2 linked regions of the Pelobacter seleniigenes DSM 18267 genome follow. The main gene of each other region encodes a partner of the protein of the gene in region 2 in a complex. Links are inferred from orthologs where the notes say so. Each region holds a gene or a part of one and is shown on either strand. Other genes may lie near its edges.

What was found.
Region 1: the proteins of uvrB (region 2) and N909_RS0105805 are in contact, whole or in part, in a crystal structure (PDB 7EGT), measured with the Thermus thermophilus proteins. The link is inferred for Pelobacter seleniigenes DSM 18267 from one-to-one orthologs. Residues at the interface, in WP_096411307.1 of Thermus thermophilus: Glu23, Leu25, Arg26, Asp27, Gly28, Glu29, Arg30, Phe31, Arg55, Glu326, Asp327, Phe328, Glu379, Ser382, Gln383, His398, Gly400, Arg401; in WP_096412145.1 of Thermus thermophilus: His654, Arg656, Phe657, Gln666, Asp668, Glu669, Lys680, Arg681, Leu682, Ser683, Lys685, Tyr686, Ala687.

The regions. Positions count from the first base shown.
Region 1 is NZ_JOMG01000002.1:686,820-690,175, forward strand. What follows is about bases 137-3,171. They hold N909_RS0105805 (ATP-dependent helicase), read right to left. Parts: upstream 2,772-3,171; coding sequence 501-2,771; downstream 137-500. Other genes in these bases: N909_RS24465 (response regulator), read right to left, coding at 137-491; N909_RS0105810 (chloride channel protein), read right to left, coding at 2,764-3,171. Outside these bases: more of N909_RS24465, read right to left, coding at 1-136; more of N909_RS0105810, read right to left, coding at 3,172-3,356. UniProt on the Escherichia coli protein: A helicase with DNA-dependent ATPase activity. Unwinds DNA duplexes with 3'-5' polarity. Translocates on single-stranded DNA with 3'-5' polarity. Initiates unwinding more efficiently from a nicked substrate than double-stranded DNA.
Region 2 is NZ_JOMG01000002.1:1,092,797-1,096,080, reverse strand. What follows is about bases 144-3,106. They hold uvrB (excinuclease ABC subunit UvrB), read right to left. Parts: upstream 2,647-3,106; coding sequence 640-2,646; downstream 144-639. Other genes in these bases: N909_RS0107745 (YitT family protein), read left to right, coding at 2,745-3,106; N909_RS0107755 (omptin family outer membrane protease), read left to right, coding at 144-591. Also shown: more of N909_RS0107755, read left to right, coding at 1-143; more of N909_RS0107745, read left to right, coding at 3,107-3,284. UniProt on the Escherichia coli protein: The UvrABC repair system catalyzes the recognition and processing of DNA lesions. A damage recognition complex composed of 2 UvrA and 2 UvrB subunits scans DNA for abnormalities.

The sequences.
Region 1 (3,356 bases), 410 kb from region 2 along the record:
ATCAGGCCGCTGAGCCAGCGCAGGCGCGCCGAGTGATCCTGCAGTTGCTGTTCCAGCTGCTGCTGATTGCTGCGACTGCGGCGTTCGTCAGCACACATCCGCAGCATCACTTTAACCCTGGCCAGCATTTCCACATTGCTGATCGGCTGAGAAATAAAGTCGTAGGCGCCGACATCAAGCCCTTCGGCGCGCATCGTCGGCGAGGCAAGATGAGCGGTGATCAGAACCAGCGGGATCTCGGCGGTCTGCGGTTGCTGACGCAACCTGCGACACATCTCCAATCCACTCATCTCCGGCATCTGCACATCGATGAAGGCCCCGTCGACCGCTTCCCGCGCACAGATGGCCAGCCCCTCCCGGGCACTGCGGGCGGTCAGGACCCGCACCCGGGGCAGGTCGATTTCAATGATTTTAGCCAACAGCAACAGGTTGGTCTGGTTATCATCGACCAGCAACAGGGTAAATTGTTCCAGGGGCTCCGTCTGCATCATGATAACCGTTTACACCGGGATCAGCCCGGCAAACTTGAGCAACAGCTTCTTGGATCCGACTGAATTGAAATAAACGATAACCTTCTGTTTGTCGCCATCACCTTCCAGCCGGCGCACCGTCCCGATCCCGAACTTGATATGCCGCACCCGGGTTCCCAACCGCAATCCGGCCGGGCCTTCATCAGTGGCAGACTCGGTCGCGCCCCGGTGCGGTGGTTGAGGAGCGGCGATCGACACGGCAAGGTCCTGGTTTTCATCCCAGACCTCCGTTTCCTCCTGGCCGCTCATCAGATCCGCCAAGGAGGACAGATTATGAGCAGCCGCTGTTTTTGTCGCCGGGGCGGCTTCCTCCCCTCGTCCCTTGATCAGCTGGCCCGGAATTTCGGTCAGGAAGCGGCTGGGGGGATTGAACTGCCAGGTGCCATAAACCCGCCGACGCCGGGCATGGGACAGGTACAGACGCTGCATGGCACGGGTCATACCGACATAGCAGAGGCGCCGTTCCTCGGCCAGTTCTTCCCCCATGGCACCGGAGCGGGAGTGGGGGAACAGCCCCTCTTCCATCCCGGTCATGAAAACGATGGGGAACTCCAGACCTTTGGCGGAATGCAGGGTCATCAGGGTCACCCGCTGCTGGGAGTCGTCATGCTGTTCCAGGTCAGTGATCAACGCGATCTGCTCCAGGTAATCTTGTACGCTGCCGCCAGCGGTGGCATGTTCTTCCATCCCCGCCAGCAGCTGCTCCAGATTTTCCAGCCGACCTTTGGCCTCCTGGCGACCTTCCGCGGTCAGGGCATTCTGGGCTTCCTCCTGCAGGGCCGGTCCGTAACCGGAATCATGGATCAACTCCGCCATCAGTTGCGGATACGGCAGCCGTTGCAGACGCTCCGTGAAACTGTCGAGCAAGGCCAGGAATTCTCCCACCCGCTTTGCCGCTGCACCTTTCAGGATCTGCTCCTGGAGAGCCAGCCGACAGGCGGCCAGAAAGTTGCCGGCTTGTTCTTCATAGGCGGCAATGCGCTCGATGGTGGTGTTGCCGATACCGCGGGCCGGGACATTGATGATCCGCCGCACGGCCAGGGAATCCTGGGGATTGATCAGCACCCGCAGGTAGGAGAGGACGTCCTTGACTTCGAGCCGGGCATAGAACTTGACCCCGCCGAACATGACATAAGGAATCCGCCCGGCCCGCAAGGCTTCTTCCAAAGCCCGGGACTGGGCATTGGTGCGATAGAACACGGCCATCTCCCGTAACCCATGGCCGGCCCGCTGCAATTCAGCGATTTCAGCGGCAACAAACCGGGCCTCTTCGAAGTCATCGGGAGCGGTCTCGACATGCAGCAGTTCACCTGGCGGATTTTCCGTCCAGAGCTGCTTCTCCCGGCGGTCCGGGTTACACCCGACCACCGCTCCGGCGGCCTCCAGAATGGTGCGGGTCGAGCGGTAATTCTGCTCCAGTCGAATCACGCTCGCGGTCGGAAAATCGATATCAAACCCGAGGATATTGCCGACTTCGGCGCCGCGCCACCGATAAATGGACTGGTCATCATCGCCGACCACGCAGAGCGCCGTCTCCGGCCGGGTCAGCAACTGCATGAGTCGATACTGAACCCGGTTGGTGTCCTGGAACTCATCGATCAGGACATGGCGGAAACGTTGCTGCCAGCGCTCTCTGACCTCCGGGAATTCCTCGAGCAGCCGCACGGTCAACAGCAGCAGATCACCGAAATCGACAGCATTAGCGGCTTTCAGTTTATGCTGATATTGCGCATAGAGCTCGGCGACCAGCCGTTCGTCTGGATGCAGGTTGCCGTATTCGGTCGGCCCGATCCCGCTGTTTTTGGCACTGTCGATGGCGGCTGCAGCGGCGCGTGGTTTGAGGACCTTTTCAGAAATCTGCTGATCCTTAAGCAGTTCGCGCAGCAGGCGCAGCTGATCCTGATCGTCATAAATCAAAAAATCCCGTCCAAAGCCGAGATGATGAATTTCCTGACGTAAAATCCGCACGCAACTGGCGTGGAAGGTGGCCACCCAGGGCAGCTCTGAAGAACCGAGCAGCGCTTCCAGCCGTTCCCGCATTTCATTGGCCGCCTTGTTGGTAAAGGTCACGGCCATGATCTGCCAGGGGGCGACTCCTCGCTCGCGGATCAGGTAGGCAACCCGGTGGGTCAGAGCCCTGGTCTTCCCGGAACCGGCTCCGGCCAGCAGCAACAGCGGACCATCCTGATGCAGGACCGCCTGTCGTTGAGGCTCATTCAAGCCGGCCAGTAAATCAGTCATCCTCTTCCCCCAGCGTCCGGCTCATCAGGGCTCGGTTATAAGCTGAAATCATGTCGCGACGGGAGATAATCCCGTAGAGCTTGCGGTGAGTCTCCCGGTCCACCACGGGCAGCTGCTCGATATTGCGATAACCGATTCTGCGCATGGCGGTATCGAGGTCCTCCTCCGCATGCACCGTCACCACTTCCGTGGTCGCCAGCTCCTTGACGACAACCAGATCCATCAGTTCTTTTTCGAAAACCACCCCGAGGAAATCCTGCACCGAGATAATCCCGGTCAGTTCTCCCTTTTCGTTGACCAGGGGAAAATTGGTATGATGGGTCTTCTGAATGAAGCGCGCAAATTCTCCCAGGGTCATACTTTCCGGGATACTTTCGACCCGGGTCAGCATAACATCACCGACCGCCAGGCTCTTCATGATATTACGCTCTTTCCCGGCTTCCAGATCAATGCCGATCTGGCTTAGCTCAGCAGTTTCCAGGCTGTCTTTTTTCAGTTTGCGGGCAAAGGTCGTGCCGATAACGCAGGTCAGCATAATTGGGATAATGACTTCGTAGCTGTCGGTGGTTTCAAAAAGCAGAAAAA
Region 2 (3,284 bases):
GCCTGGCTGTTTGACGCCAAAGTTGCCTACACTTTTTTTACCAGCTCAAGACAATGGCCGGCTGCAGGGCCGGGAACGAATCCGGCCGAGCCGTTTTTCTCCTCGGCGATCGGGCTCGGCTTTAAATACCAGAAGTACGATTTCGACGTCCATGATCTCGATCAATGGTACCCTTCGACCCCTCATGCGCCCCATGACCTGGTCTCCGGACTGGTGTTGACCTATATGGCCGAGTACCAGATCCCTTATCTGGAGTTGAGCATGAAAATGCGCCCGGCCACCGGGCTGTCCTGCTCCCTCAGCCTGGCTTATGCGCCGCTGCTTAATTTTCAGGATGAGGATCATCACCTGCTGCGTTCCAAGGTCCTGAAGGCGGATCATGACTGGAACGGTCATGGTGGCTTTGTCCAGTTGGCCGGAACCTATTGGCTCCCCCGGAACTGGTTCTTGCAGGCGGAGATCGAAGGCCAGTATCTCAAATCGAGCGGCCGGGCAAACGGTTATGTGGATGGCGAATGGGCCTATTCCATCGAGCAGAAAGTCCAGAGCGAGCAGTATCATGCCCTGGTTCAACTGGGCTATTCCTTCTGAGTTGCTGACCGGCCGGCACTGGTTTGGCGACGGTCACGAAGGTACAGCTCAGGAGGTGGTTTCCCGAAGCAGCAGCTCTCTCTTTTCCAGCACCAGCATCTGGTCGCGCAGTTCGGCTGCCCGTTCAAAGTCGAGATCGGCGGCTGCTTCAAGCATCTGCTCTTTAACGGTGGCGATCTGTTTCTTTAACTCATCAGGATGGAGGTATTCCGCCTGCCCTTCGGCAACCATGGGCAGGTCGACATAATCCTTGCTGGACAGGTCATCCAGAATGGAGCGCAGCGATTTTTTGATCGACTGCGGAGTGATCCCATTCTCCTCGTTATAGGCCAGCTGTTTTTCCCGGCGGCGAGCCGTTTCATCAAGGCAGGCCTGCATGGACCGGGTGATCTTGTCACCGTACATGATGACCCGCCCGTCGACGTTACGCGCGGCACGGCCGCAGGTCTGAATCAGGGAACGTTCACTGCGCAGAAACCCTTCCTTGTCGGCATCAAGGATTGCGACCAGAGAGACTTCGGGGATGTCGAGGCCTTCCCGCAGCAGGTTGATGCCGACCAGGACGTCAAATTCCCCCTCTCGCAAACCGCGGATAATCTGCATCCGTTCGACTGTGTCGATGTCTGAATGCAGGTAGTTGACGCGGATATCAAGCTCCTGCAGATAACCGGTCAGATCCTCGGCCATCCGTTTGGTCAGGGTCGTCACCAGGACCCGGGATTTCTTTTCAATCGTTATGCGGATTTCATCGATCAGATCATCGACCTGCTCGGTGGCCGGACGGATTTCGATGGGCGGATCGACCAGCCCGGTCGGCCGGATCACCTGTTCGACAAAGACCCCGTCAGCTTTTTCCAACTCGTAATCGGCCGGGGTTGCCGAGACATAGACCGTCTGCGGTTGGCGTTCGACAAATTCTTCAAACATCAACGGCCGGTTATCCAGGGCGGAAGGCAGGCGGAAGCCGAAATTGACCAGGGTTTCCTTGCGCGAACGGTCGCCGCGGTACATGGCGCCGACCTGGCTGACGCTGACATGACTTTCATCGATGAACATCAATGCGTCATCCGGCAGGTAGGAGAGCAAGGTCGCCGGCGGATCGCCGGGCTGGCGACCGTCCAGAAAGCGCGAATAGTTTTCGATCCCCTGACAGTAGCCCATCTCCTCGATCATTTCGATATCGAATAGGGTGCGCTGTTCGATCCGCTGGGCTTCCAGCAGCATGTTGCGTTCCTGGAAATAGGCGATGCGCTGCTGCAGTTCGTCCTGGATCTCCTTGATCGCCCGCTCCAGGGTCGGCTTGGTGGCCACGTAGTGACTGGCCGGGAAGATCGCGGTCCGCTCCAGGCGGTCGATAACCTGGCCGCGCAACGGGTCGATTTCGCTGATGGCATCGATCTCGTCGCCGAAAAATTCGATCCGCAGAGCGCGTTTTTCTTCGTAGGCAGGGAAAACCTCGACACTGTCGCCACGAACCCGGAAAGTGCCGCGGTGAAAGTCGATATCGTTGCGCTCATACTGAATTTCCACCAGGTTGTGGAGGAATTTATTGCGATCCAGCTCCATACCGGTCTGCAGATTGACGAGCATACCGTAATAGGCTTCCGGTGAACCGAGGCCGTAAATGCAGCTGACCGAAGCGACAATCAGCACGTCCCGCCGAGACAGCAGTGAACGGGTGGCGCTGTGGCGTAGCTTGTCAATCTCCTCGTTGATGGAACTGTCCTTTTCGATAAAGGTATCGGTCGAGGGGACGTAGGCTTCGGGTTGATAATAATCGTAATAGCTGACGAAGTATTCGACCGCATTGTTGGGAAACAGTTCTTTGAACTCCCCGTAAAGCTGGGCCGCCAGGGTTTTGTTGTGGGCCAGGACCAAGGTCGGTCGTTGCAGACGGTTGACCACGTTGGCCATGGTGAAGGTCTTTCCGGAGCCGGTTACCCCGAGCAGAACCTGGTGCCGGTCGTTACGCAGGATGCCTTCAGTCAACTCATCGATGGCCTGCGGCTGGTCGCCGCGCGGCTGATATTCTGAATTCAGTTCAAATCGGGCCATGTGTTTTCTGTCAGCGTAAAAAAATTGGAAAATGTCTTGAGGAAATGCTGGTCCACGTGTTTCACTTTCTGCTGATCATCTCTTCAGGAGGATAAGGCATGACTGAAGCAAAAATCAAATTCGCCTACACGGTTTTCTGGAACAGCGGACTGATCATTCTCGGTTCCCTGATTCAGGCGATTGCGTTGAAAAGTATTTCGACCCCCCACGGTTTTGTCCCTGGTGGTATCTTCGGAGTCGGTTCACTGCTCTACTATATCACCGGCTGGCTCAATCCCGGGCTTTTTTATCTGTTCCTGAATATTCCGCTGTTTATCCTCGGCTATATTTTCATCTCTCGGCGCTTTCTCTGGTACAGCGCGTTGGCCATGGGGGTGATCTCGCTGTTCTACCAGCTGGTTCACTTTGAGATCCAGATCGGCAATCAGCTCTATGCCGCGCTGGTTTTTGGCGTACTGTTAGGCACCGGGGCCGGAATGGTGTTGCGCTCGTTGGGGTCTAATGGCGGGCTGGACGTTATCGCCATTATCCTCAATCAGAAATACAACCTCGGCGTCGGCAAGATTTATTTCATGTTTAACGTCCTGCTGTTTTCCATCAGTTTCATCAGCTTGGATAATGACCTGGTCATCGCATCG